Regions from separate parts of the Pseudomonas sp. SO81 genome, predicted to be linked through region 3. Evidence: predicted binding sites of a transcription regulator. Region 3 holds the regulator's gene; each other region holds the start of a gene.

Region 1 (6,602 bases), 1.2 Mb from region 3:
CACCCAGTTGGTGCCGATGCGGGTGCGCCTGTACCTGTCTCTGGCGATCTGCCTGGTGCTGGCGCCGAACCTGCCGCCGATGCCGCAGGTGGACGCCGTGAGCCTGCAGTCCATGCTGCTGATCGGCGAGCAGGTGCTGGTCGGGGTGATGTTCGGGTTCGTCCTGCAGTTGTATTTCCACCTGTTCACCGTGGCCGGGCAGATCATTGCCATGCAGATGGGCCTGGGCTTCGCCTCCATGGTCGATCCGGCCAACGGCGTGTCGGTGCCGGTGCTGGGGCAGTTTCTGCTGATGCTGGTGACCCTGCTGTTCCTGGCCATGAACGGCCACCTGGTGGTGTTCGAGGTGCTGGGGGAAAGCTTCGTCACCCTGCCAGTGGGCGAAGGCTTGCTGCTGGATCACTACTGGACGATGGCCGGCAAGTTGACCTGGGTGATTGCGGCCGGCCTGCTGATGGCGCTGCCGGTGGTCACCGCGCTGCTGATCATCAACCTGGCCTTCGGCGTTATGACCCGCGCCGCGCCGCAGCTGAACATCTTCTCCATCGGCTTCCCGCTCACCCTGGTACTCGGCCTGTTCATCTTCTGGCTGGGTATCTCCGACTTCCTCGCGCATTTCCAGGTGTTTACCAGCGAGGCCCTGCAACAACTGCGCGAAGTCGCGCGCGTGCGCTGAGGAGGCTCTGCGATGGCTGAGAGCGAAAGCGGCGCGGACAAGAGCGAGGAACCCACCAGTAAGCGCCTGGAAGAGGCGCGCAAGAAAGGCCAGATAGCCCGCTCCAAGGAGCTCAGTACCCTGGCGGTGACTTTCGGCGGCGCCGCAGCGCTGTTGATCTATGGCGCCGACATGGGCCAGTCGATGCTGGACATGATGCGCGGCAACTTCTCCCTGCCGCGCGAGGTACTGCTGGATGACGGTTCCATGGCTCGCTATCTGCTGGCCACTGGTATGGAGGCGCTGCTGGCCCTGCAGCCGTTCTTCGTGGTCATGCTCATCGCTTCCATCGTCGGCCCCGTTGCCCTGGGCGGCTGGCTGTTCTCCGCCGAGGCGCTGCAGCCCAAGTTCAGCCGGATGAACCCACTGGAAGGGCTCAAGCGCATGTTCTCCACCAAGGCCCTGGTGGAGCTGCTCAAGGCCCTGGCCAAGTTCGTGATCATCCTGATGGTGGCCCTGGCGGTGCTCAAGTCGGACCAGGACGACCTGCTGGCCATCGCCAACGAGTCGGTCGAGTCGGCGATCCTGCATGCCATGCAGGTGACCGGCTGGAGTCTGCTGTGGATGGCCTGCGGGCTGATCCTGATTGCCGCCGTGGACGTGCCGTTCCAGCTCTGGGACACCAAGCAGAAGCTGATGATGACCAAGCAGGAGGTCCGCGACGAATACAAGGACAGCGAGGGCAAGCCCGAGGTCAAGTCGAAGATCCGCCAGTTGCAGCGGCAGATGGCCGAGCGGCGGATGATGCAGCAGGTGCCCGAGGCCGACGTGGTGATCACCAACCCGACCCACTTCGCCGTGGCGCTGAAGTACGACCCGGCCAAGGGCAATGCGCCGATGCTGCTGGCCAAGGGTGGCGACTTCCTGGCGCTGAAGATTCGCGAGATTGCCCAGGAGCACAAGGTTACCCTGCTCGAATCGCCGGCCCTGGCGCGGGCGGTGTTCTACTCCACCGAAGTGGACCAGGAGATCCCCGCGGGCCTGTACCTGGCGGTGGCTCAGGTACTGGCCTACGTCTACCAGCTCAAGCAGTTCCGCTCCGGCAAGGGCAAGCGTCCGGCGCCGCTGTCGAATCTGCCCATCCCGCCGGACCTACGTCGCGACGAGTGACGTGTCACTCGATCACGCCACAGGCCACCCGTGCGCCGCCACCACCCAGTGGCTTGGGATGGTCGGCATGGTTGTCGCCTCCGGCGTGGATCATCAGGGCATGGCCCTTGAGCTCGTCCAGGCTCTTCAGACGTGGCGCCAGTACCGGCTGCCCGGCCTTGCCGCTGGCGTCCACATACAGCGGCGGCAGGTCGCCGCGGTGGGCGTCGTCCTCCCAGGGGCTGCCGTGACGCGCGCTGCCGTCCGGGTCCCAGTGGCCGCCCGCCGCCTCGGCGGCGGAGGCCTGGCCGTCCTTCTCGGCGGGTTTGCAGTCCGGTTTGGCATGCAGGTGGAAGCCGTGCAGGCCAGGCTCAAGGCCCGAAAGGGCAGGGCTGAACACCAGGCCGTAGAGACTCTGTTCGACCTTGACGGTGCCGAGCGGCTGGCCGACGCCATTGGCGTCCACGGCATTGAGCTGGACCGTCAGCGGTGCGGCCTGGGCCACGCTGGTTAAGCCGAGCAGGGCGGCGATAAGGCACTTTTTCATGGGTTCTTCCTCGGATGTCTGAACTGCATGTGACCCATGACCTACGCCCCGGGTTTCCCTCGAATACGTTGCGTTTCAAGGCCTTGAGGAAACTGGCCGACTTCTTGCTCTAACCTCGCCACGGCGCTTCTTCGCGTCAAAAGATTGAACTGGCTGGGGTAATCAAGTGGCAGTGGATCGGGCGCAACTCATCGGTGATGTACGCAGCAACCTGGCGGGGTTGCGCCACGGCAATCTGGGCATTCCGCTGCTGCTGCTGGTCATGCTCGCCATGGTCATGCTGCCGATTCCGCCGTTCCTGCTCGACGTGCTGTTCACCTTCAGCATCGCCCTGTCCATCGTGGTTCTGCTGGTGGCCATCTACTCCCTGCGGCCGCTGGACTTCGCCGTATTCCCCACGGTGCTGCTGGCCGCGACCCTGTTGCGCCTGGCGCTGAACGTCGCCTCCACGCGGGTGGTGCTGTTGCACGGCCAGGAGGGCCACGATGCCGCGGGCAAGGTGATCCAGGCCTTCGGCGAGGTGGTAATTGGCGGCAACTACGTGGTCGGTGCCGTGGTGTTCGCCATCTTGATGATCATCAACTTCGTGGTGGTCACCAAGGGCGCCGGGCGCATCTCCGAGGTGAGCGCACGTTTCACCCTCGATGCCATGCCCGGCAAGCAGATGGCCATCGACGCCGACCTCAACGCCGGCCTGATCGACCAGGCCGAGGCCAAGAAGCGCCGCGTCGAGGTGGCCCAGGAGGCCGACTTCTACGGTTCGATGGACGGTGCCTCGAAGTTCGTTCGTGGCGATGCCGTCGCCGGCCTGCTGATCCTCTTCATCAACCTGATCGGTGGCATGGCCATCGGTGTGCTGCAGCACGACCTGGCTTTTGCCGAGGCCGGGCGCATCTACACCCTGCTGACCATCGGTGACGGCCTGGTGGCGCAGATCCCGTCTCTGCTGCTGTCCACCGCCGCCGCGATCATGGTGACCCGCGTTTCGACCTCGGAAGACATGGGCGCCCAGGTCAGCCGGCAGATGTTCGCCTCGCCCAAGGCTTTGGCCGTGTCGTCGGCGATCATGATCGCCATGGGCCTGGTACCGGGCATGCCGCACTTTTCCTTCATCAGCCTCGGCCTGGTGGCCGCCGGTGCGGCCTACTGGATCGCGCACAAGCAGCGCAAGACCAAGGAGGACGCGGTCAAGGAAGTCCAGCGCCAGCAGGAGCTGCTGCCGGCGCAGAAGGCCCAGGAGGTCAAGGAGCTGGGCTGGGACGACGTGACCCCGGTGGACATGGTCGGCCTGGAAGTGGGTTACCGCCTGATTCCGCTGGTCGACCGCAACCAGGGTGGCCAGCTGCTGGCGCGGATCAAGGGCGTGCGCAAGAAGCTGTCCCAGGAAATGGGCTTCCTGATGCCATCCGTGCATATCCGCGACAATCTTGACTTGTTGCCCAACGCCTACCGTTTGACCCTGATGGGCGTCAGCGTGGCCGAGGCCGAGGTGTATCCGGAGCGCGAGCTGGCGATCAACCCCGGCCAGGTGTTCGGCACCCTCAACGGTATCGCCGCCAAGGATCCGGCGTTCGGCCTGGAAGCGGTGTGGATCGACCCGACCCAGCGCGACCAGGCGCAGTCGCTCGGCTACACGGTGGTGGACGCCAGCACCGTGGTCGCCACCCACCTCAACCAGGTGCTGCACAAGCATGCCCATGAACTGCTCGGCCACGAAGAGGTCCAGCAATTGATGCAGCTGCTGGCCAAGAGCTCGCCGAAGCTGGCCGAGGAGCTGGTGCCGGGCATGGTCTCGCTGTCGACCCTGCTCAAAGTACTGCAGACCCTGCTGCAGGAGCAGGTGCCGGTGCGCGACATCCGCAGCATCGCCGAGGCCATCTCCAACGTGGCCGGCAAGAGTCAAGATCCCGCCGCGATGGTGGCCGCGGTTCGCGTCGCGCTTTCCCGCGCAATCGTGCAAAGCATTGTGGGACTAGAGCCGGAGCTGCCTGTGATCACTCTAGAACCCAGGTTGGAACAGTTATTGCTCAATAGCCTGCAGAAGGCCGGTCAGGGCTCCGAGGATGGCATCCTCCTCGAGCCCGGCATGGCCGAGAAGCTGCAACGCTCCCTGGTGGAAGCGGCGCAGCGCCAGGAAATGCTCGGCAAACCGGTGATCCTGCTGGTAGCCGGTCCGGTCCGGGCGATGCTCTCGCGATTCGCGCGGCTCGCCGTACCGGCCATGCACGTACTGGCCTACCAAGAAATACCGGATAACAAGCAGGTCACGATCGTTGCTACGGTCGGCCAGAACTGAGGGTTCTAAGCCATGCAAGTCAAACGCTTCTTCGCCGCCGATATGCGTACCGCCATGAAACTGGTGCGTGATGAGCTGGGCGCCGATGCCTCCATCATCGGCAATCGCCGTGTGGCCGGTGGCGTGGAGCTGACCGCTGCCCTGGACTACCAGCCGACCGCTCCGGCACGTCAGGCCAACCCGGCGCTGGAAGCCGAGCTGCGCAAGACTCAGGCGAAGATCGCCAATGCCCAGGCCGAGCTGACCATTCGCGCCGTGGCCGACGAGCGCAAGGACCGCCAGCTGTTCGCCAACGAATCGCTGGTCGCCCCGGAGCTGCCGGCCACCGCCGTCAAGGCTCAGCGCCCGGTGGCCGCCGCACAGCCCGCAATCAAGCCGGCTGCCGCTGCGGTGGATCAGCGCGCCCTGGATGCCATGCGCTTCGAGCTGCACGGCCTGCGCGAGCTGATCGAAGTACAGCTGGGCTCCATCGCCTGGGGCCAGCTGCAGAATCGCAAGCCGCAACAGGCCAACCTGTGGCGCCGCCTGCAGCGCATGGGCCTGTCCGCCGAGCTGTCCAAGGCCCTGCTGGAGCGCGTGGCCAAAGTCGCCGAGCCGCGTCAGGCCTGGCGCATGCTGCTGGCCCACCTGGCTCATGCGATCAAGACGCCCGAAGTGGAGCCGCTGGAAGAGGGCGGTGTGATCGCCCTGGTCGGCCCGGCCGGCATGGGCAAGACCACCACCCTGGCCAAGATGGCGGCGCGCTACGTGCTGAAATACGGCCCGCAGAGCATCGCCCTGGTCAGCATGGACAGCTTCCGCATCGGCGCCCAGGAGCAGATCAAGACCCTCGGTCGCATCCTCAACGTACCGGTGACCCAGGTCGACCCGGGCCAGTCCCTGGTTCAGGCCCTGGCCCCGCTGGCGCGCAAGAAAGTGGTGCTGATCGATACCGCCGGCCTGCCAGGCAATGATCCGGCTCTGCGTCTGCAGTTGGAGAGTCTGGCCGCGCGTGGGGTCAAATCGAAAAACTATCTGGTGCTGGCCGCTACCAGCCAGGCTCAGGTGCTCAAGGCCGCCTATCACAGCTACAAGCAGTGCGGCCTGGCCGGGTGCATCCTGAGCAAGGTCGATGAAGCCGCCAACCTGGGTGAAGTTCTGGGGCTGGCTATCAGCCAGCATCTACCGGTAGCCTATCTGGCAGATGGGCCGAAGATTCCGGACGATCTGCAGGTGCCGCGCAGCCATCAGCTGGTGAGTCGCGCCGTGAGCCTGCAGACCGCCGAAGATCCAAGCGAGGAGGCCATGGCGGATATGTTCGCCGGCCTGTACCACCACCCGGCGCGCCGCGTGGGATAAGGCAGGCGGCAGCGTGCAAGGCGTTCTAGTGTTAGGAAAGGGTCGGTGTGGTTGCCCGACCAGCCCAGTCCAGGCAAGTCAAGGTAAGAGAAGAACATGGGTAGTATGCATCCCGTACAGGTGATCGCAGTCACAGGCGGCAAGGGCGGTGTCGGCAAGACCAATGTGTCGGTGAATCTGTCGCTGGCGCTGGCCGACCTCGGTCGCCGGGTCATGCTGATGGACGCCGACCTGGGCCTGGCCAACGTCGACGTCCTGCTCGGCCTGACCGCCAAGCGCACCCTGGCCGACGTGATCGCCGGCGAGTGCGATCTCAAAGATGTGCTGATCCAGGGTCCCGGCGGCGTGCGCATCGTGCCGGCCGCCTCGGGCACGCAGAGCATGGTGCAGTTGTCGCCGGTGCAGCATGCCGGCCTGATCCAGGCCTTCAGCGACATCAGCGACAACCTCGATGTCCTAGTCATCGACACCGCCGCCGGCATCGGCGACGGCGTGGTCAGCTTCGTGCGCGCGGCGCAGGAAGTCATCGTGGTGGTCTGCGACGAGCCGACTTCGATCACCGACGCCTATGCGCTGATCAAGCTGCTCAATCGCGACTACGGCATGAGCCGCTTCCG
Region 2 (6,602 bases), 1.1 Mb from region 3:
GCCGGGCAGGGCGAACACCAGGGTGGAGAGAAACTGCATGGCGCCGTCGATGTTGTGCGGCTCCTGGCCGAACCGGGCCAGCAGCGGGCCGAGGTTCCACAGCAGCAGGCCGCTGGCCAGGGCCAGGCCCCAGGCCAGCCACAGGCCGTTCTGTGCCAGGCGAGTGACCCCGGCGGCGTCGCCGGCGCCGTGGCGGATGGCGATCAGGTTGCCCACTGCGGCCAGCACGCCGACGCAGAAGATCGAGATGAACGAATAGCTGGCCGCGCCCAGGCCGCCGGCGGCCAGCTCCGCCGGGCCCAGCTTGCCCATCATCAGGGTGTCAGTGAACACCATCAGCACGTGGGCCAATTGCGCGGCGATCAACGGGCCGGCGAGGCGGAAGAGGGCGGTGAGTTCGTCGCGTACGGCGGGCGGCATGATGAGTCTGGCTCAGTGAAAGGGCTTGCCCGCTGGAATCGAGCGAGCCGAGAATGCTGCAATTCTCCGGAGCCAGTCGCCGTCGCACAAAGGGAAAAAAGCGATGCCTGGCATGATTAATACTCATAGGTAATCGTCATGGGTCGCCGCCTGCCCCCGCTCTATGCCCTGCGCGCCTTCGAGGCTGCTGCCCGGCATGCCTCCTTCACCCGCGCCGCCGAGGAGCTGGCCATCACCCAGAGCGCGGTGAGCCGGCACATCCGCACCCTGGAGGAGCACTTCGGCTGCCGCCTGTTCGAGCGCGCCGGCCGCCATCTGCGCCTGAGCGAGAGTGCACGCCTGCTGCTGCCGGGTGTGCGCGATGGCTTCGATGCGCTGGAGCGGGCCTGCACCGCGCTGAGCGCCGACGATGCCACCCTGCGCCTGAAGGCGCCCTCGACCCTGACCATGCGCTGGCTGCTGGCGCGGCTGTCGCGCTTTCGCCAGCGCAACGCCGATATCGAGGTGCAGCTGACCAGTGCCTGGATGGATGTGGACAAGGTCGACTTCCACCAGGAGCCCTTCGACTGCGCCGTGCTGCTCAGCAGCGGCGGTGTCTTCCCCGCCGAGTGGGAGAGCGTCGAGCTGTTCGCCGAATGGCTGATCCCGGTCTGCGCGCCGGAGGCTGCCGCCGATGGGCCCTGGGAGCTGGAGCGCCTGCAGGCCACGGAGCTGCTGCATCCGACTCCGGACCGCCGCGACTGGCGGCGCTGGGTGCAGGCCATGGGCCTGGAGGAGCGGGTGCCGCTCAGGGGCGGCCAGGTGTTCGACACCCTGGAGCTGGGCATAGTGGCGGCGGCGCGCGGCTACGGGGTGTCCATCGGCGATCTGGTGATGGTCGCCGAGGATGTCGAGCAGGGCCGTCTCGGCCTGCCCTGGCCCAGCGCGGTGGCCAGTGGCGACAGCTATCACCTGGTCTGGCTGCGTGGCCGGCGCGGCGAGGAACGCCTGTGGCGCCTGCGCGATTTCCTCCTCGGCGAGGTGGCGCAGATGCGCCTGCCCCCGGTGCAGTGGATCAAGGCCTGATGCCGCCTGGGCCCGTGGCCTTGCAGGATTTCAATCGGGTTGCGTAAAAAATAATGGACTTCTACGGGGCGTGGCGAGGAGCGCTCATGGCCTTATGCGCCGAATAATGGCGCTTTCTGGCCGATATGCCGATCTGATTCTTAAACGTTCTAGATAAGATTTGTTTGACATATTTTACGGGCCTGGAGAGACTGTGCTGGCGGTTCGTCTGTTATGCGGCCGTCGCGGAAGGTTCGTTACCTCCCATTCCCATGCCTCCAGGCGAGGCCCAGCTACGCCGCCGACAGACGGAACCGTGCCAAACAGGTAGCGCGTCGATCTCCCGACCCACCTGCACAGCAACGGCAGGCCGACCTGCCCCAAGGTGACGTATGTCCAACAACAACAGCGCAAAGACCACTTCTGCCAAACGTAAACCCGTCGTGTTGATGTCCATGGGCGCCCAGGAGCGCAAGGGCCACGACTATCAGGTGATGACCCACAAATACATCGTGCCGCTGGTGGAGATCGCCAGCTGCGTGCCTGTGCTGGTGCCCACCTGCTGCGGTACCGAAGACCTCGAGCAGTACCTCGACATGGCCGACGGGGTGTACCTCACCGGCGCCGGCTCGAACATCGATCCGACCCTCTACGGCCAGGAGAACCTCACCCCGGAGAAGAGCCAGGATCGTGACCGCGACCTGTTCGACCTGCCGCTGATCAAGGCCGCCATCGCCCGCGGCCTGCCGATCTTCGGCATCTGCCGCGGCATGCAGGAAATCAACGTAGCCCTGGGCGGCGACATGTACCAGAAGCTCTACGCCGAGCCGGGCTTCAACGACCATCGCGAGAACACCGACGACCCGGTGGCCGTGCAGTACGCGGAGGCGCACAAGGTGCGCATCGAGTCCGGCAGCTGGCTGGCCAAGGTGCTGGGTGGTGAGGAGATCGGCGTCAACTCCCTGCATGGTCAGGGCGTGAAGACCCTGGGCAAGGGCCTGGAGCCGCTGGCCCACGCCGAGGACGGCCTGGTCGAGGCCTTCCATGCGCCGAGCCTGTCGCCCTTCCTGTTCGCCGTGCAGTGGCACCCGGAATGGCAGGCCGCGCAGAACCCGGATTCGGTGAAGATCTTCGAGGCCTTCGGCGAAGCCTGTCGCCAGCGCCAGACGCGCAGCTGGTCGAGCGCCGCCTGATTCTCCGCATCGCCTAACCAGAAGCCCGGCCTGTGCCGGGCTTTTTCATTCAGGCCTGGACCGGCCGGTACTGCAGGGCTTCGGCCAGGTGGGCGCGGGCGATCTGCTCGACCTGCTCCAGGTCGGCCAGGGTACGCGCCACCTTGAGCAGGCGGTGGGCGGCGCGCAGCGACAGGTTGAGGCGTTCGCAGGCCTGCTCCAGCCAGTGCTGATCCTGCTCGGCCAGCGGGCAATGCCGGCGCAGGCCGGGCAGGTCGAGAAAGGCGTTGGCGCAGCCCTGACGCCTGAGCTGCCGTTGCCGTGCCTGGGCGACCCGGCCGGCGACGCTGGCGCTGTCTTCGCCCGGTTGCGCCGGCGCCTGCAGGCTGGTGCTCTCGCGCGCGACGGTGAGGTGCAGGTCGATGCGGTCAAGCAGCGGCCCGGAAAGCTTGGCGCGGTAGCGCTGCACCTGGTCCGGCGAGCAGCGGCAACGCCCGCAGGGGTCGCCCAGGTAACCGCAGGGGCAGGGGTTCATCGCCGCCACCAGCTGAAAGCGGGCGGGGAAACGCACCTTGTCGCGGGCCCGGGCGATAACGATCTGCCCGCTCTCCAGCGGCTCGCGCAAAACTTCCAATACCTTTCTGTCGAACTCCGGCAATTCATCAAGGAACAGCACGCCCTGATGGGCCAGGGTGATTTCCCCGGGTTGCGGGCGACTGCCACCCCCCACCAGCGCCGGTCCGGAAGCCGAGTGGTGCGGTTGCCTGAACGGACGCTGCGGCCAGGCCGACAGCGGCGCCAGGCTGGCCACCGAGTGGATGGCGGCCACTTCCAGCGCCTCTTCCTCGGACAGCGGAGGGAGCAGGCCGGGCAGGCGACTGGCGAGCAAGGTCTTGCCGGTGCCGGGCGGCCCGCTGAACAACAGATTGTGGCCGCCGCTGGCGGCGATCAGCAGGGCGCGCTTGGCCGCCAACTGGCCCTGCACTTCGGCCAGGTCCGGATAGGCCGGCACCTCGCGCAGCAGGCCGTTGGCCTGGTGCGGCGCCAGCGGCGTATGGCCGTTGAGGTGGGCGGCGATCTGCAGCAGATGGTCGACGGCCAGCACCTTCAGGCCGGAAGCCAGGCAGGCCTCTTCGGCATTGGCGCTGGGCACCACCAGGGTGCGTCCGGCGGCGCGGGCAGCCAGGGCCGCCGGCAGCACGCCCTGTACCGGCCGCAGGGCGCCGGATAGCGCCAGTTCGCCGAGGCATTCCAGCTCGGCCAGGCTGTCCACCGGTACCTGGCCGCTGGCGGCCAGCACGCCGAGGGCGATGGCCAGGTCGAAGCGGCCACCATCCTTGGGCAGGTCGGCAGGGGCGAGGTTGAGGGTGATGCGCCGCGCGGGGAATTCGAAGCCGGAGTTCTGGATGGCGCTGCGCACGCGGTCCTTGCTTTCCTTGACCGCGGCTTCCGGCAGGCCGACCAGGGCCATGCTCGGCAGGCCGTTGGCCAGGTGCGCCTCGACAGTGACAGGCGGGGCTTCGACGCCGACCTGGGCGCGGCTGTGGACGATGGCCAGGGACATGGATCACTCCTTGATCGCATGCCCGCCGATGGGCTTACTCGGCGGGTGGTTTCTGTTGGGCTTCCAGCTCCGCCAGCTTGGCTTCCAGTGCCTCCAGGCGGGCGCGGGTGCGAGCCAGCACGGCCATCTGGCTGTCGAATTCTTCGCGGCTGACCAGATCCAGCTTGCTGAAGGCGCTCTGCAGCAGGGCCTTGAACTGCGCTTCGAACTCGCTGCGCGGCAGTGGACTCTCACCGCTTAACAGGCGCGAGGCATGGCTGGCGAGGGTATCGAGAATGGCTTTGGGCGGCAGCATGGGCGGTTTATTCCGTGAGCAAACGGCCGGCAGTGTAGCACGCAGCCCGCGCCGGCCAGGGTTGGATGGCCAGTGCACGATTTTTGATCATCACCGGGAGCTGTAGCGCACCAATGCTGTGCAATGACCTGCCAGTCAATTTCCTCCAATCACCGCAGCGCGGCACTAACTGCATGAAAAAGTGGCCTTTTGGCATAGCTGGCAAGCTTTCTGCTTAACACCCCATGACGCGTGCACCGATGCAGTTCCGGTGTGCAGGATGAGGCGGGGGAGTGCCTCACCGGAGGCGGTTGGTGGGCATCGAATCGGCTGGCTACGGGCGGGCGATGCGTTTCAAAAGCCAGACACTGCGCTTAGACTTGAGCCGGGTTCGTTTTCCTGGGGCGAGTCCATCAAAACGGGAGAAAGTTTCATGAAGCTAGTCACTGCCATCATCAAGCCGTTCAAGCTGGACGACGTGCGCGAGTCACTGTCGGAGATCGGCGTGCAGGGCATCACCGTGACCGAAGTCAAAGGCTTCGGTCGGCAGAAGGGCCACACCGAGCTGTATCGCGGCGCGGAATACGTGGTCGATTTCCTGCCCAAGGTGAAGATCGACGTGGCCATCGCCGACGACCAGCTGGACCGGGTCATCGAGGCGATCACCAAGGCGGCCAACACCGGCAAGATCGGTGACGGCAAGATCTTCGTCGTCAATCTGGAACAGGCCATCCGCATCCGTACCGGCGAAACCGGCACCGACGCAGTTTAAGCCTCAGAACCCAACACGCCCCAGGAGAAAAACACATGACTCTGCGTAAGATCGCAGGGCTAGGAGCCCTTTTGTCCCTCGTAACCCCTGGCCTGGCCATGGCTGACGAGGTCGTACTCAACTCCGGCGACACCGCCTGGATGATGACTGCCAGCCTGCTGGTGCTGCTCATGACCATCCCGGGCCTGGCGCTGTTCTACGCCGGCATGGTGCGTTCGAAGAACGTGCTCTCGGTGATGATGCAGTGCTTCGCCATCACCGGCCTGATCAGCATCCTCTGGGTGATCTACGGCTACAGCATCGCGTTCGACACCACCGGCATGGAGCAAGGGGTCGTCAACCTCAACTCCTTCGTCGGCGGCCTGTCCAAAGCCTTCCTCAGCGGCCTGAACACCAGCAGCCTGATCGGTGCCTTCCCGGAAAGCGTGTTCATCTTCTTCCAGATGACCTTCGCCATCATCACTCCGGCCCTGATCGTCGGCGCCTTCGCCGAGCGCATGAAGTTCTCCGCCATGCTGATCTTCATGGGCGTGTGGTTCACCCTGGTCTACGCACCGATCGCACACATGGTCTGGTCCGGTAACGGCGGCCTGATGTGGGACTGGGGCGTGCTGGACTTCGCCGGCGGCACCGTGGTGCACATCAACGCCGGTATCGCCGGTCTGGTGGCCTGCCTGGTATTGGGCAAGCGCAAGGGCTTCCCGACCACCGCCATGGCTCCGCACAACCTGGGCTACACCCTGGTCGGCGCCGCCATGCTGTGGGTCGGCTGGTTCGGCTTCAACGCCGGTTCGGCCATCGCCGCCAACGGCACCGCCGGCATGGCCATGCTGGTGACCCAGATCGCCACCGCCGCCGCCGCCCTGGGCTGGATGTTCGCCGAGTGGATCACGCACGGTAAGCCGAGCGCCCTGGGCATCGCCTCCGGCGTGGTCGCCGGCCTGGTCGCCATCACTCCGGCCGCCGGCACCGCCGGCCCGATGGGTGCCATCGTCATCGGTCTGTCCGCCGGCGTGATCTGCTTCTTCTGCGCCACCAGCCTGAAGCGCAAGCTGGGCTACGACGACTCCCTGGACGCCTTCGGCGTACACGGCATCGGCGGTATCGTCGGCGCCCTGCTGACCGGCGTGTTCGCCGCGCCGGCCCTGGGTGGCTTCGGCACCGTGGAAGACATCGGCGCCCAGCTGTTCGTCCAGTTCAAGGGTGTCGCCTTCACCGTGGTCTACACCGCCATCGTCACCTTCGTGATCCTCAAGGTGCTGGACCTGGTGATGGGCCTGCGCGTGACCGAGGAGCAAGAGACCGTCGGCCTCGACCTCTCCGAGCACAACGAGCGCGGCTACAACCTGTAAGCCC
Region 3 (6,602 bases):
GACAAGGACATCGTCAAGGCCTATGGCCTGACTATCCAGTACTACGCGAGCAACGAGCGCATCGTACTGATCGACCAGGCCAAGGTGATCCAGCAGGGCAACACCTTCGAAGGCGAGAAGATCGTCTACGACACCCAGCGCCAGATCGTCAACGCCGGCCGCGCCACGGGCAGCGATGTCTCCACGCCGCGCCCGCGCATCGACATGATCCTGCAGCCGCGCAAGAAGAACGGCCAGCCGGAGCAGGCGCAGTAATGGCGACTCTCAAAGCCCAGCACCTGGCCAAGAGCTACAAGGGCCGCCAGGTGGTCCGCGACGTCAGCCTGTCCATCGACAGCGGCCAGATCGTCGGCCTGCTCGGCCCCAACGGCGCCGGCAAGACCACCTGCTTCTACATGATCGTCGGCCTGGTCCAGGCCGATCAGGGCCGCGTGCTGATCGACAGCCAGGACATCAGCCACCAGCCCATGCATGGTCGCGCCCGCTCCGGCATCGGCTACCTGCCGCAGGAAGCCTCGATCTTCCGCAAGCTGTCGGTGACCGACAACATCATGGCCATCCTCGAGACCCGCAAGGACCTCGACCGCGCCGGCCGCCAGGAGGCGCTGGAAGCCCTGCTGCAGGAATTCCACATCAACCACATCCGCGACAGTCTCGGCATGAGCCTGTCCGGCGGCGAGCGTCGCCGCGTGGAGATCGCCCGCGCCCTGGCCACCGAGCCGAAGTTCATCCTGCTCGACGAACCCTTCGCCGGTGTGGACCCGATCTCGGTCGGCGATATCAAGCAGATCATCCATCACCTCAAGGCCAAGGGCATCGGCGTGCTGATCACCGATCACAACGTGCGCGAGACCCTGGATATCTGCGAGACCGCCTATATCGTCAACGACGGCCAGCTGATCGCCGAGGGCGATGCCGAGACCATTCTGGCCAACCAGCTGGTCAAGGAAGTCTACCTGGGCCACGAGTTCCGCCTCTGAGCCCGAGCCCCGTGCGGGGCTTGCGCAAAGGGCTAGAATCATTCAAGGTCAGGCATATAATTTGCTTCCTAGGGCGGTTCGCCGCCTTGCAGTGGATGGCGCCACGCGCCGGCAAGTGAACAAGGTACCCAGCCCCACACCATGAAACCGTCGCTAGTCCTCAAGATGGGCCAGCAGCTGACGATGACTCCGCAGCTGCAACAGGCCATCCGTCTCCTCCAGCTCTCCACCCTGGACCTGCAGCAGGAAATCCAGGAGGCCCTGGAATCCAACCCCATGTTGGAACGTCAGGAGGAAGGCGAAGACTTCGACAACTCCGACCCGATGGCCGACAACGCCGAGCAGAACAGCCCTGCCCAGCAGGACAGCTCGAGCTTCCAGGACAGTACCGTCGCGGTAAACAACAACGAGAGCGCCGAAGACGGCGAATGGCACGACCGCATTCCCAGCGAGCTGCCGGTCGACACCGCCTGGGAAGACGTCTACCAAACCAGCGCCAGCAGCCTGCCGAGCAACGATGACGACGAGTGGGACTTCACCACCCGCACCTCCGCCGGCGAAAGCCTGCAGAGCCACCTGCTGTGGCAGCTCAACCTGGTGCCGATGTCCGATACCGACAAGCTGATCGGCGTCACCATCATCGACTGCATCAACAACCAGGGCTACCTGGAAGAATCCATCGACGAGATCGTCGAGTCCTTCGATCCGGAACTGGAGATCGAGGCCGACGAGGTCGAAGCCGTCCTGCACCGCATCCAGCATTTCGAGCCCGCCGGCATCGGCGCCCGCGACCTGCGCGAGTGCCTGCTCCTGCAGCTGCGCCAACTGCCGGCCAGCACGCCCTGGCTGGCCGAGGCACAGCGCCTGGCCGGCGATCACCTCGACGTGCTCGGCAGCCGCGACTACAGCCAGCTGATGCGCCGCATGAAGCTGAAAGAGGACGAGCTGCGCCAGGTCATCGAACTGATCCAGAGTCTCAACCCGCGCCCGGGCTCGCAGATCGAGGCCAGCGAACCGGAATACGTGGTGCCGGACGTGATCGTGCGCAAGCACAACGAACGCTGGCTGGTGGAACTCAACCAGGAAGCGGTACCGCGCCTGCGGGTCAACCCGCAATACGCCGGCTTCGTCAAACGCGCCGACTCCAGCGCCGATAACACCTTCATGCGCAATCAGCTGCAGGAGGCGCGCTGGTTCATCAAGAGCCTGCAGAGCCGCAACGAGACGCTGATGAAGGTGGCCACGCAGATCGTCGAGCACCAGCGCGGCTTCCTCGAATACGGCGACGAGGCCATGAAGCCCCTGGTCCTGCACGATATCGCCGAGGCGGTAGGCATGCACGAGTCGACCATTTCGCGTGTCACCACGCAGAAATTCATGCACACCCCGCGTGGCATCTACGAGCTGAAGTACTTCTTCTCCAGCCACGTCAGCACCTCCGAGGGCGGTGAATGCTCGTCCACCGCGATCCGCGCCATCATCAAGAAACTGGTGGCCGCGGAAAACGCGAAAAAGCCGTTGAGCGACAGCAAGATCGCTGGTTTACTGGAAGCACAGGGCATTCAGGTAGCCCGCCGCACTGTCGCCAAGTACCGTGAATCGCTCGGCATAGCGCCATCCAGCGAACGCAAGCGACTGATGTAAGCGGCCCTGAGCGGAAGGCTTCTGCACCACCGTACCGAGCGCCAGATACCCTGCATGGGGGGACCATGGCCCGCAGTGCACCAGCCCTTTCAGCCAACGTGTTACGGCGGCAGGCAAGCTAGTCTGTCTCTTACACCAGGCAACAAGGAGAAGCGGTATGCAAGTCAACATCAGTGGACATCAACTGGATGTGACCGACGCTCTGCGTGACTATGTCGGCGAGAAGTTGAGCCGGCTGGAACGCCATTTCGACAAGATCACCAATGTGCAGGTCATCATGGAGGTCGAGAAGCTGAAGCAGAAGATCGAAGCGACCCTGCACATTGCCGGCGGCGAAATCGTCGCCAACGCCGAACACGAAGACATGTATGCGGCCATCGACCTGCTGACCGACAAACTCGACCGACAACTGATCAAGCACAAGGAAAAGCAGCTGGGTCGCCTGCAAGGCGCCACGGCTCGCTGACAGCCCCTCCCAGATGATCCGACTCGAAACCATCCTGACTCCCGCACGTTCCCTGGTGAACGTGCCGGGAGGCAGCAAGAAACGTGTACTCGAACAGATTGCCAACCTGGTCGCCCGCGATCTCCCCGATCTGGACGCCCAGGACATCTTCGAAAACCTGATCGCTCGCGAGAAGCTCGGCTCCACCGGCTTCGGTAATGGCATCGCCATTCCCCACTGCCGCCTGTCCGGCTGCAGCGCACCGATCAGCGCCGTGCTGCACCTGGACTCGGTGGTGGACTTCGACGCCATCGACGGTGCACCGGTAGACCTGCTGTTCGTCCTGCTGGTGCCGGAAGCGGCCACCGACGAGCACCTGGAGCTGCTGCGCCAGATCGCCAGCATGCTCGACCGTAGTGAGGTGCGCGAGCGCCTGCGCCAGGCGCAGAGCAACGAGAGCCTGTACCAGGTCGTGGTCGACGTTCAGAGCGGCCACTGAGCACGGGAGGCGGCATGCGTCTGATCATCGTCAGCGGACGTTCCGGCTCGGGCAAGAGCACCGCCCTCGACGTACTGGAAGACAACGGCTTCTACTGCATCGACAACCTGCCCGCCGGCCTGCTGCCGGATCTGGCCGAGCGTGCCCTGCTGCAGACCGAGCTGCTGCACCCGCAGGTCGCCGTGTCGGTGGACGCACGCAACCTGCCCAGCCAGCTCAAGCGCTTCCCCGAACTGCTCGACGAAGTACGCAGCCGTCATATCCAGTGCGACGTGCTGTATCTCGATGCCGACGAGGACACCCTGCTCAAGCGCTTCTCCGAGACCCGGCGGCGTCACCCGCTGACCAACGAGGATCGCGCCCTGGCCGAGGCCATTCGTGACGAGGCGCAACTGCTGGCACCGATCATCGACCTGGCCGACCTGAAGATCGACACCACCCACCTGAACCTCTACCAGTTGCGCGACACCCTCAAGCTGCGCCTGCTGAACAAGCCGGAGCCGGGCACCGCCTTCCTGGTCGAATCGTTCGGTTTCAAGCGCGGCATGCCGGTGGATGCCGACCTGGTATTCGACGTGCGCTGCCTGCCCAACCCCTACTGGAAGCCGGACCTGCGCGACATGTCCGGCCTGGAGGCCCCGGTAGCCGAGTATCTGGCGGCGCAGCCGGACGTGGAGGAGATGTACCAGGACATCCAGGCCTACCTGCACAAGTGGCTGCCGCGCTTCGCCGCCAGCAACCGCTCCTACGTGACCATCGCCATCGGCTGCACCGGTGGCCACCATCGCTCGGTGTACCTGGCCAACCGCCTGGGCGAAGCCCTGAAACCCGTACTGAAGAACGTCCAGGTCCGCCACCGCGACCTCGGCTAAGGATTGCAATGCCCACCCGCGAAATCACCATCATCAACAAGCTCGGCCTACACGCCCGCGCCGCCGCCAAGTTCGTCGGCGTGGCCAGTGGCTTCCCCTGCCAGGTCCGCGTCGGCCGCTCGGCGGAGAGCCAGGTGGACGGCAAGAGCATCATGGCGGTGATGATGCTGGCCGCCGGCAAGGGCACCAACCTGCACCTGTTCAGCGAAGGCGAGCGTGAAGACGAGGCGCTGGACGCGCTGGTCGAGCTGATCAACAACAAGTTCGACGAAGGCGAGTAAACGCCGACGCATGAAAAAGGGGCCCTCGGGCCCCTTTTTCGTAGCCGCGCGGGCTCAGCTGCCGGCGACGGTCATCCGCTCGATCAGCACCGAGCCGGTGCGGATGTTGCCACGCAGCTCCAGGTCGCTACCCACCGCGACTATCTGGCTGAACATGTCACGCAGATTGCCGGCGATGGTGACTTCCTGCACCGGGAACTGGATCTCGCCGTTCTCCACCCAGAAACCGGCGGCGCCGCGCGAGTAGTCGCCGGTGACCAGGTTGAGGCCCTGCCCCATCAGTTCGGTGACCAGCAGACCGCGTCCCATGCGCTTGAGCAGCGCCTGCTGATCCTCGTTGCCATGGCTGACGAACAGGTTGTGCACGCCGCCGGAGTTGGCCGTGCTCGGCATGCCCAGCTTGCGCCCGGAGTAGGTGCCGAGGATGTAGGACACCAGCTCGCCACCGGCGACGAAGGGCTTGGCATAGGTGGCCAGGCCGTCGCCGTCGAAGGTGGCGCTGCCCATGGCGCGCGGAATGTGCGGGCGCTCGTCGAGGCTCAGCCACTCGGGGAACAGGCGCTGGCCCAGCGCGCCTTCGAGGAACGAGGAGTGGCGATAGAGGTTGCCGCCGGAAACGGCGGCGAGGAAGTGGCCGAACAGCCCGGTGGCCAGCTCCGGCGCGAACAGCACCGGCACCTCGCAGGTCGGCACGGGACGCGCACCGAGCCGCGCCACGCTGCGCTCGGCGGCCAGGCGGCCGATCTTCGCCGGGTCGGCCAGCAGCTCGCCCTGGCGATTGACGTCGTACCAGTAGTCGCGCTGCATCTGCCCGTCGCCTTCGGCGATCATCACGCAGCTCAGGCTGTGGCGGGTGCTGGCGTAGCCGCCGATAAAGCCATGGCTGTTGCCATAGACCCGGCAGCCCTGGTGAGTACTGAGGCTGGTGCCGTCGGCGTTGCTGATGCGCTTGTCGGTGGCGAACGCCGCCGCCTCGCAGGCCAGGGCCAGCTCCACCGCCTGTTCAGGCGCGATGGCCCAGGGATGGTAGAGGTCCAGCTCGGGCAGCTCGCGGGCCATCAGCGCGGCGTCGGCGAGGCCGGCGCAATCGTCCTCGGAGGCATGCTTGGCGATGGCCAGGGCCGCGGCCACCGTCTCGCGAATCGCCGCCTCGCCACTGGCGGAGGTGCTGGCCGAGCCCTTGCGCTGACCGACATACAGGGTGATGCCGAAGCCCTGGTCGCGGTTGAACTCGACCGTCTCCACCTCGCCCTGGCGCACCGTGGTGGACAGACCCTGCTCCATCGACACCGCCACCTCACAGGCGCTGGCGCCCTGGCGGCGCGCCTCGGCGATGATCTGCTCGACCTGCGCCTGCAGATCCGGCAGGGCCTGCGGGCCCACTGCTTGTGCTGAACTCATGTTGCACTCCAACGACGGGCGGCCGGTCCGCTGCGGACAGGCCCTCCCTGACTGGTTATCATGGCGGCGTTTCCATCCGGACCGCCCCCATGGCTGATTCATACGACGAAGACTTCTCCGGCGAGAAGAGCAAGACCCAGATCAAGCGCGAGCTGCACGCCCTGCAGGATCTCGGCGCTCGCCTGACCACCCTCAAGCCCGACCTGATCGCCAAGCTGCCGATCACCGATGGCCTGCGCAAGGCCCTGGCCGAGGCGCCGAAACACACGGCCAATGCCGCCAAGAAGCGCCACGTCCAGTTCATCGGCAAGCTCATGCGCGACCAGGACATCGAGGGCATCCTCGCCCTGATCGACCAGGTCGACAGCTCCACCCGCGAGTACAACGAACGCTTCCACGCCCTCGAGCGCTGGCGCGATCGCCTGGTCGCAGGTGACGACACCACCCTGGAGAGCTTCGTCGTCGACTACCCGGAGGCCG

The links. Region 3 encodes sigma-54, which starts transcription at its own class of promoters, with help from an activator protein. Its sites were predicted from a motif close to ANTGGCATNNANNTTGCTNT; they were not measured.
Region 1: flhA (flagellar biosynthesis protein FlhA) is a predicted target of sigma-54. The motif match lies at 2,443-2,462, and genes of this name have one in related genera.
Region 2: glnK (P-II family nitrogen regulator) is a predicted target of sigma-54. The motif match lies at 4,693-4,712, and genes of this name have one in related genera.

What each region holds. Positions count from the first base shown of each region.
Region 1 covers NZ_CP126126.1:576,336-582,937, reverse strand. The annotation lists gene fliR (flagellar biosynthetic protein FliR) at 1-676, shown strand, start outside; gene flhB (flagellar biosynthesis protein FlhB) at 689-1,825, shown strand; gene sodC (superoxide dismutase [Cu-Zn] SodC) at 1,830-2,351, opposite strand; gene flhA (flagellar biosynthesis protein FlhA) at 2,524-4,647, shown strand; gene flhF (flagellar biosynthesis GTPase FlhF) at 4,660-5,985, shown strand; gene fleN (flagellar synthesis regulator FleN) at 6,082-6,602, shown strand, end outside.
Region 2 covers NZ_CP126126.1:2,881,808-2,888,409, forward strand. The annotation lists gene OH686_RS13415 (NorM family multidrug efflux MATE transporter) at 1-420, opposite strand, end outside; gene OH686_RS13420 (LysR substrate-binding domain-containing protein) at 559-1,485, shown strand; gene OH686_RS13425 (gamma-glutamyl-gamma-aminobutyrate hydrolase family protein) at 1,857-2,657, shown strand; gene OH686_RS13430 (YifB family Mg chelatase-like AAA ATPase) at 2,707-4,200, opposite strand; gene OH686_RS13435 (accessory factor UbiK family protein) at 4,235-4,495, opposite strand; gene glnK (P-II family nitrogen regulator) at 4,908-5,246, shown strand; gene OH686_RS13445 (ammonium transporter) at 5,282-6,598, shown strand.
Region 3 covers NZ_CP126126.1:1,734,290-1,740,891, forward strand. The annotation lists gene lptA (lipopolysaccharide transport periplasmic protein LptA) at 1-255, shown strand, start outside; gene lptB (LPS export ABC transporter ATP-binding protein) at 255-980, shown strand; gene OH686_RS08395 (RNA polymerase factor sigma-54) at 1,122-2,624, shown strand; gene hpf (ribosome hibernation-promoting factor, HPF/YfiA family) at 2,782-3,090, shown strand; gene ptsN (PTS IIA-like nitrogen regulatory protein PtsN) at 3,104-3,568, shown strand; gene rapZ (RNase adapter RapZ) at 3,583-4,440, shown strand; gene OH686_RS08415 (HPr family phosphocarrier protein) at 4,449-4,721, shown strand; gene pmbA (metalloprotease PmbA) at 4,776-6,122, opposite strand; gene yjgA (ribosome biogenesis factor YjgA) at 6,212-6,602, shown strand, end outside.